2 regions of the Gottfriedia sp. ABJ_BB2_2 genome follow, and region 2 is predicted to be linked to the other one. Evidence: a T-box and tRNA genes for the amino acid it is inferred to sense, from the RefSeq annotation. Region 2 holds a T-box; the other holds one or more tRNA genes.

Region 1 (4,434 bases), on a different contig from region 2:
GTGGATGGTAAATTAACTGCACTAAATCAACAAGGTAAACCTTTAAGCCAACCGGTATCTAGACCTAAGGATGTAAATACAAAAGAATTATAAATATCATCAAAAAACCTTGAAACAAAGTCTAAATATGACCTTTGTTCAAGGTTTTTTGCATTTATCTTAAGAAATGCTTTTAATAAGTAGAAATGAAATCATATTTTTGTCTATACTAGTTATTGGAAGATTTATGTAGGAGGAAACAAACATGACTAGAACAGATGGAAGATTAAATAATGAATTAAGGCCAATTGAAATCATAACGAATTATACAAAACATGCTGAAGGATCTGTACTAATTAGTATAGGGGATACAAAAGTAATTTGTAATGCGACGGTTGAAGACCGTGTGCCACCTTTCTTAAGAAATAGTGGTAAAGGTTGGATTTCAGCTGAGTATTCTATGTTACCAAGAGCAACTCAAGATCGTACGATGCGTGAGTCGACAAAAGGTAAAGTTACAGGTCGTACAATGGAAATCCAACGATTAATCGGTAGAGCATTAAGAGCGGTTGTAGATTTAGAAGCACTTGGAGAAAAAACAATATGGATTGACTGTGATGTAATACAAGCGGATGGGGGAACTCGAACAACTTCCATTACAGGTGCATTCGTTGCAATGATGTTGGCGTTTGATAAATTAGTAAAACAAGATAAATTAAAATCTTATCCAGTTAAAGATTATTTGGCAGCTACTTCTGTAGGAATATTAGAGGACGCTGGTGCGGTTTTGGATTTATATTATATAGAAGATTCTGCAGCTAGCGTTGATATGAATATTATTATGACAGGTGAAGGACGCTTTGTAGAGCTGCAAGGAGCTGGTGAAGAAGCGACATTTACGAGAGAAGAGTTAAATGAAATGCTTTCTTTAGGTGAACTAGGAATTAAAAAACTGATTGAAAAACAAAAAGAAGTTCTATTAAATGAAGGAATTAAGTTTTAACTTTACATATATTGAGGAGAGACTTTAAGGATGGAAACAATTATTATTGCTACGAATAATAAAGGGAAAGTAAAAGACTTTGAAGCACTTTTTCACCCAATGGGATTTCAAATTAAATCCTTACGAGATTTCCCTGAAATTGAAGAGATTGAAGAAACAGGTACAACTTTTGAGGAAAATGCTATTTTAAAAGCAGAATACTTAGCAAAAGTGCTACAAACTCCAGTAATTGCAGATGATTCGGGGTTAATAGTGGATGCACTTGAAGGAAGACCTGGTGTATATTCAGCACGGTATGCAGGATTACATAAAAGTGATGAGGATAATTTACAAAAGGTATTAAGTGAGCTACATGATGTTTTTCCAGGTAAACGAACTGCAAGATTTTATTGTGCGCTTGCATTAGCTAACCCAGGTAAAAAAACGATTACTGTAAATGGGACAGTAGATGGCTATATTTCGAGTGAAAAACGAGGTACAAATGGATTTGGATATGATCCAATTTTCTTCTTGCCAGAGTTGGACAAGACGATGGCTGAATTAACGACAGATGAAAAAAGTGGCTTAAGTCATAGAGCAAATGCAATTAAATCATTAATGAACGTAATCGAAAAAGAAGGAAAAGAATTTTTTCTAAGGGGATCATGATGATGAAAGCATTGATTCTAAGTGATAGTCATGGTTTAACAGACCTTCTTGAAGTAATTTCTAAACGTCATCGTAAAGATGTTGATTTAATGATTCACTGTGGTGACTCTGAGTTAGAGATTGATGCAAAAGAATTACAAGGGTTTCATGTTGTTCGTGGGAATTGTGATTTTAGAGGGGAATTCCCAGAGGAGTTCATTCATCAGGAAAATGATGTAACGATTTATGCTACCCATGGACATTTGTATGGAATTAAACAAACACTTCAGAAGCTTCATTATCGATGCAGAGAATTAGGGGCAACCATCGCTTGCTTCGGACACTCTCACATGCTTGGTGCAGAAGTGTTTGACGGAATCCTTTTTATCAACCCAGGAAGTATACTTCTACCTCGCATGCGAAAAGAGAAAACATATGCAATCATAGATACCGATGGTAAATCTGCAAAGGTTATTTTTTACACGATTGATGGCAAAGAGTTATTATCATCTTCATTTGATTTAAAACAATAACATAAGTTAAAGGTTAGTAGTGTAATATAAATTTCTACTAACCTTTAAGTTCTTTAAAAAGTGATAATTTTCATACAAATAAAATATAATGAGTGTATAAATAGAAAAGAAATTTTTTCCTTTATTTTGGAAAAAAAGTTAAAATTATTGTTGACTTTATTTAGTGAAGTGACTATAATAAATTATGTCGACAGGTGATGTCGGTAAAAAAATATGCGGGTGTAGTTTAATGGTAAAATAGAAGCCTTCCAAGCTTCGGTCGTGGGTTCGATTCCCATCACCCGCTCCATATGTCCTGGTAGCTCAGCAGGATAGAGCAACGGCCTTCTAAGCCGTCGGTCGGGGGTTCGAATCCCTCCCAGGACGTCATAATTGGAAAAAGGTTTAAGAAATTAGGGTTAGCCCATTTCTTAAACCTATTTTTGTTTTTAATTCGATCTCTTCTTCTATTCTTGATTAGTCCCTTTGGACTAACACTTTACTCTCTACTTTTTAAATGCCTAAGTATGAACCTCCCCATTCATTTGTAGGAATCAATAGTAAAAATAGAATAGACAATTAACTAAACATTTATTATATTATTCCGACATAATTACAGATGAAGAAGGGAGCATATTTTATGTTTTTTAATAAGAAAGAGAAACAAAGTCATTTTTTAAAAGAAAGTAATCAATCAAATGTTTCAGTTTCAATTCAAGTAACAGATGAAGAAATAAAACAGCAGTTAGCGTTCATACGATTAAAAGAAGAAGAGTTAAAGATATTGAAAAGTTTACAGCCTATTGTTTCTGAAAATATAGAAAATTTAGTTTCGGCATTTTATGATGCAGTTTTAAAAGTTGATCATTTAAAAAATATAATTGAAAGTCACTCATCTGTTGAACGTTTGAGAAAAACGTTATCTTCCCATATACATTTACTTTTTCATGGTGAAATTAATGATGAATATGTGAATAAACGTTTAAAAGTGGCTCAAATCCATTTTAGAATTGGACTTCAACCTAAATGGTATTTAGCTGCTTTTCAAAATATATTAGAAGAATTGATTTTAGTTATTTCTAAAATTTCTAGTACGACTAGAGAAGAGCAAAGAAAGCTAATATCTGTTGCCTCTAAAATATTAAACTTTGAACAGCAATTAGTATTAGATCTATATGAAAAAGAAAATATCGGTGCCAAAGAGAAACAGCTACAAGTAGAAATCAATTTAAAGAAAAAAATTGGTGAAATTGCTGAGGAGTTGCTTGCTTTAGTTGAAGAAACAAATGCTGCTGTTGAATTATTAGTTGATAATAGTGTAAGGGTAAACGAATCGGTTATTTCAAATAATGAAATTGCTAGCACTACTCAGTCATTGGCTTATGAAGGTCAAGAGTTAATGAAAGTGTTGCATAGTAAAATTTCAACAATCTCAAATAGTACAGATGAAGTATCAGTATCAGTTGATGTACTAAATAACTCATTTAATGAGATATCACAAGTCATTTTAATCGTTCAAGATATTGCGAATCAAACTAACTTACTTGCGCTAAACTCAGCAATAGAGGCTGCTCGTGCAGGTGAGCATGGAAAAGGATTTGCGGTAGTCGCAAACGAAGTAAAGAAATTAGCTACACAGACAAAAACATCAACAGAACGAATTGAAGAGTTAATCTCACATGCAACCTTGTATATGAATAAAGTAGTAGATTCTATTCATGATGTGAAAGGTCTAGTAAATGATGGTCAACAAGAAGCAACGCAAACACATGATTCCTTTAATGGTATTGTTAGTTCAATGGACAATAGCTTATCCGGTAATCATGGTATTGAAAAGCAAATTGTTAATTTAGTTGATGTGATTAAGGAAATAGGTGGAGCAATCAGCAGTGTTGCAGCGTCTGCAAATGAACTAAATGATGCAGTGCATAAAGAGTAATATATTAGCTAAAAGAGAGGGGATTTCCTTCTCTTTTTTTGTTTTTTACAAAATTGTGAGAATATAACAAATTTGTTAAGAACCGAAATTTTATGTTGAGATATGTTATCCTAATATAAATAAGATAGTGGAGTGATTTTTATGACCGAAAAAGACTTTTGGGGACTCATTTCAAAAATGCATATTGTAGAAGAACCTTATGAATGGGTCATTAGTCATTTAGCAAAGCAAAGTGATGATGAAATTGCAGAATTTGAAATACAGTTCGAAACTGCTTTTTCAAGAGCATACAATTCTAGGTTATTAGCAGCGGCATGGGTAATAATGGATGGTTGCTCAGAAGATTCGTTTGCTTTTTTTAGAGCGTGGTTAAT
Region 2 (4,434 bases):
ATCTAATACTTCAAATTTTTTCTTACTCATTGTATTAACCTACTTTCTAACTAAATTTCATGCTATAAATCTTATGTAGAAAAAACCTTACTTCTATTTAAGAGTAAGGTTTTTAGCTTAATATTTTAATTTCTAAGTCTTGATAGGAATCTTAACGCTTCAACATAAATCCAAATGACAGTTACTAATAAACCAAATGCACAATACCATTCGAAATGTTTAGGTGCGCCATGTTTTATACTAGATGTAATCAAATCAAAGTCTAAAAATAGATTAAGTGAAGCAATGATTAAGATTGCTAAGCTTACAATTAAGCCAATCGTACCTGATTGGTGCATAAATGGAACTGGTACATGGAATAGCTGTAGAATCATTGTTAGTAAGTAAAATATCAAAACGCCAATTGTTAAACCAATTACGATTGATCTAAAACGATGTGTAACTTTCACAATACCAGTTGCGTAACAAATTAATGTACCAGCAATAATTGCAATTGTTAATAATGCAGCTTGTAAAACGATCATTCCATAAGTTGCTTCATATACTGCTGAAATGTTACCAATTAAAATCCCTTCAACAGCAGCATAAATAGGTGTTGTAATCGGAGCAATTCTTGGAGAAAAACTTGTTACTAAACCAATGATAAAAGCAAATATTAAGCATCCAATAAACACTTTTGTACTTAATGTTCCAGTTGCAGTTAAATAGTAAGAGTAACCCGCAGTTGCGATTAACATAATTAAAGCAATTAACGCTTTACGAATCGTCCCACCCATTGTCATTGCTTTTTCCGAGTGCCTAGATTTTGTTAATTGTTCAGAATTTAAGATAGGATTCGAACTCCTCATCGAAACTCCTCCTTGTTTTTTTATACATCGATTTTACCATTTTTAGTATATTAATGAAAATTTAAACAAGCTTTAATAAAATATATGAAAAAAGATGCCCAAAAGGACACCTATTTTCGAAAAAAGTATTAAAACTTTATTTTATTAGCTAAGAAAGATTGAAGTTCACTAATTGCTACACGAGTTTGTTCCATTGTATCACGATCACGAACTGTAACTTTTTTATCTTCAATTGACTCAAAATCGTAAGTGATACAGAATGGTGTACCAATTTCATCTTGACGGCGGTAACGTTTACCAATTGAACCAGTTTCGTCGAAATCTACATTGAAATCTTCAGCTAATGCCGCAAATACTTCTTGTGCATTTTCAGATAATTTTTTTGATAAAGGTAAAATTGCTGCTTTATATGGCGCTAATGCTGGATGTAATCTCATTACTGTACGAGAAGTTCCATCTTCTAGTGCCTCTTCTTCATAAGCATCAATTAAAAATGCTAAAGTAACACGGTCAGCACCTAATGATGGCTCAATACAGTAAGGAACATATTTCTCATTTGTAATTGGATCATGATACGTAAAGTCTTCAGTTGAGAACTCCATATGCTGTTTTAAATCATAATCTGTACGAGAAGCAACACCCCAAAGCTCGCCCCAACCAAATGGGAATTTGTATTCGAAGTCAGTCGTTGCATTACTATAATGTGATAATTCATCTTCACTATGGTCTCTTAAACGAAGATTATCTTCTTTCATACCTAATGATAATAACCATTTATTAGCAGTTTCTTTCCAATACGTAAACCATTCAAGCTCTTCACCTGGTTTACAGAAGAATTCAAGCTCCATTTGTTCAAATTCACGAGTACGGAACGTGAAATTTCCTGGTGTAATTTCATTACGGAAGCTTTTTCCAATTTGAGCGATACCAAATGGTACTTTCTTTCTCATTGTACGTTGAACATTTTTAAAGTTAACAAAAATACCTTGAGCTGTTTCAGGGCGTAAGAAAATTTCATTTGTACTTGACTCTGTTACACCTTGGAAAGTTTTAAACATTAAATTAAATTGACGAATATCAGTAAAATCATGACTTCCGCAATCTGGACAAGCAATGTTATGTTCTTGAATTAACTTAGCCATTTCAGAAAATGGTAGGCCATCAACAATAATTTCCATGCCTTTTTCATCAAGTGCATTTTCAATTAATTTATCAGCACGATGACGAGCCTTACAATTTTTACAATCAATCATAGGATCGTTAAAATTACCAATATGACCTGAAGCTTCCCAAGTACGTGGGTTCATTAAGATTGCAGCATCTAACCCAACATTATAAGGACTTTGCTGAACAAATTTTTTCCACCAAGCTTTTTTAACATTGTATTTTAATTCAATACCTAATGGACCATAGTCCCAAGTATTTGCTAAACCACCATAAATTTCTGATCCTGGAAAAACAAATCCACGATGCTTTGCATGACTTACAATGACTTCCATTGACTTTTCTGACATTTTTTTGCCTCCAATTTTTCATTCGATTCTATTTGAAAATGCAAGAATGAAAATAAAAAAGCTCTCATCCTTAGGCATTTTCTGCCTAGGGACGAGAGCTGTATATGCACCCGCGGTTCCACCCTAGTTGACAATTTTAGAAATTGTCCACTTTCAAACATAACTCAAGAATGCCTTTCACTAAAGGTTTTGATTGAGCTTCCACCGTCCTCAATTCGCTATGCAAATATTGCTTTAGTTACTTCTTTCCGTCATCGTTATAACTTATGTAATAATAATATGGTCTTAGTTTATCAAAGTGACAACTATTCCGTCAAATATTATTATTTTCATTTGTGTATGAAATAATACCATGAATTTTTAGAATATTTAATGGGAATCATTCATGTAAAGATAATATCTTTACAGTATTCTGATTAATTGGTATGATAGAAAAGTTGTTTTAAAAATATACCTATTTTCTGAAGAAGGGAGTGCTAGTTTTGAGTAGCAGCATATTTTTTAAGAAAAAGAAACGATCAGCAGTATTGCTTGATAAACATCATTCCATTCGTTTATTAAAAACGAACAAAAAGCGAATCGTAAATAAAAGAAATAATAAAATAAAAGGATTCGAACAAATTTTAGTTAAAGAATTAAACGATGAAATGATTTCAACTTCAAATAGTACGGTAAATGAAATTTCTGAACAAAAAGGAAATATCACGATTGAAAAACTTCCAGTAACATTTCTTCTAAAGCTTGGAAAAGAGTTTTTCTCAGATTTAGAAGCAGTGAAGTACTATTATAATAGCAATCAAGAAAACTATTATAAAAATCGTAGTTTACTAGAAGAAACTTTACAATCTTCTATTAATCAATCAAATGATGATGTTCAAGCAAAGATTATGGAATTTATTGCTAACAAATAATACATCAAAAAAGTGCCATTTGTAACTTATACAAATGGCACTTTTTTTTAAGCTAAGTAAGCTTTCTTTATTTCTTCATTATTCATTAATGTTTTACCTTCACCAACCATTTGAATTTCCCCTGTTTGAATTACATATCCACGATGGGCAATCTGTAAAGCTTGGTAAGCGTTTTGTTCAACTAGTAAAATCGTCATCCCTTGCTTATTCAATTGCTCGATGATCTCGAATATTTGTTCAACAATAATTGGCGCAAGTCCCATTGATGGTTCATCTAGCATTAACAATGACGGCCCCATCATTAATGCTCTTCCAATAGCAAGCATTTGTTGTTCTCCACCACTCATCGTACCACCCTTTTGGTTAATACGTTCTTTCAGTCTTGGAAAATAATCAAACGCCATTTCCATTCTGGCAGCAATTAATTTTTTATCTTTTACAGAGAAAGCACCCATTTCTAAATTTTCTTTTACGGTTAATTTAGAAAAGATTCTTCTTCCTTCTGGTACGTGAGCAATCCCTTTTAAAGCAATCTCATGAGATTGTAGTTTAACAATGTTCTCACCTTTATAAATTAAATCTCCAGTTTTTGGTTTCACTTGACCACTTATTGTTTTTAAAGTAGTAGATTTTCCAGCACCATTACTTCCAATTAACGTAACGATTTCACCTTCATTTACATCAATATTAATATTTTTCAGTGCTTGAATACCACCGTAAAAAGAGTTAATTTCTTTTAATTGTAATAGTGTCATTTTTTTTACTCCTTTCACTATGCAGTAGTCACTGCACTTTTTCCAAGATATGCTTCAATTACTTTTTGGTTATTTCTGATTTCTAATGGTTTTCCTTCTGCAATCTTTTCACCATGATCTAAAACGAAAAGGTATTCAGAAATTTCCATTACAAGCTTCATATCATGCTCGATCAAAACGATCGTTAAATTTAAATCATCTCGCATTTGATAAATTAAATCTGTTAGTTCCTTTGTTTCCTTTGGATTCATCCCAGCAGCCGGTTCGTCTAACAGTAGAATACTTGGCTTTGATGCTAGAGCACGTGCGATTTCCAAACGTCTTTGTGCACCATAAGAAAGACTAGATGATTCTTCGTTATATACATCGCTTAAACCTACATATTCTAACCATTTATAAGCCTCTT

The links. A T-box is a leader RNA that pairs with one kind of tRNA and senses whether it is charged. The one in region 2 lies ahead of ACX6U0_RS02865 (glycine--tRNA ligase), so its partner is inferred to be a tRNA-Gly.
Region 1: it has a tRNA-Gly gene. The T-box ahead of ACX6U0_RS02865 (glycine--tRNA ligase) is inferred to sense a tRNA for this amino acid. The anticodon was not compared.

The regions. Positions count from the first base shown of each region.
Region 1 covers NZ_JBVFKR010000010.1:65,232-69,665, forward strand. The annotation lists gene ACX6U0_RS17845 (GerMN domain-containing protein) at 1-93, shown strand, start outside; gene rph (ribonuclease PH) at 245-982, shown strand; gene ACX6U0_RS17855 (XTP/dITP diphosphatase) at 1,013-1,630, shown strand; gene ACX6U0_RS17860 (metallophosphoesterase) at 1,633-2,142, shown strand; tRNA gene ACX6U0_RS17865 (tRNA-Gly) at 2,358-2,431, shown strand; tRNA gene ACX6U0_RS17870 (tRNA-Arg) at 2,435-2,508, shown strand; gene ACX6U0_RS17875 (protoglobin domain-containing protein) at 2,762-4,060, shown strand; gene ACX6U0_RS17880 (DUF4240 domain-containing protein) at 4,202-4,434, shown strand, end outside.
Region 2 covers NZ_JBVFKR010000001.1:539,212-543,645, forward strand. The annotation lists gene ACX6U0_RS02855 (NETI motif-containing protein) at 1-30, opposite strand, end outside; gene ACX6U0_RS02860 (Bax inhibitor-1/YccA family protein) at 126-848, opposite strand; gene ACX6U0_RS02865 (glycine--tRNA ligase) at 977-2,362, opposite strand; T-box leader at 2,447-2,626, opposite strand; gene ACX6U0_RS02870 (hypothetical protein) at 2,845-3,273, shown strand; gene ACX6U0_RS02875 (ABC transporter ATP-binding protein) at 3,321-4,028, opposite strand; gene ACX6U0_RS02880 (ABC transporter ATP-binding protein) at 4,046-4,434, opposite strand, start outside.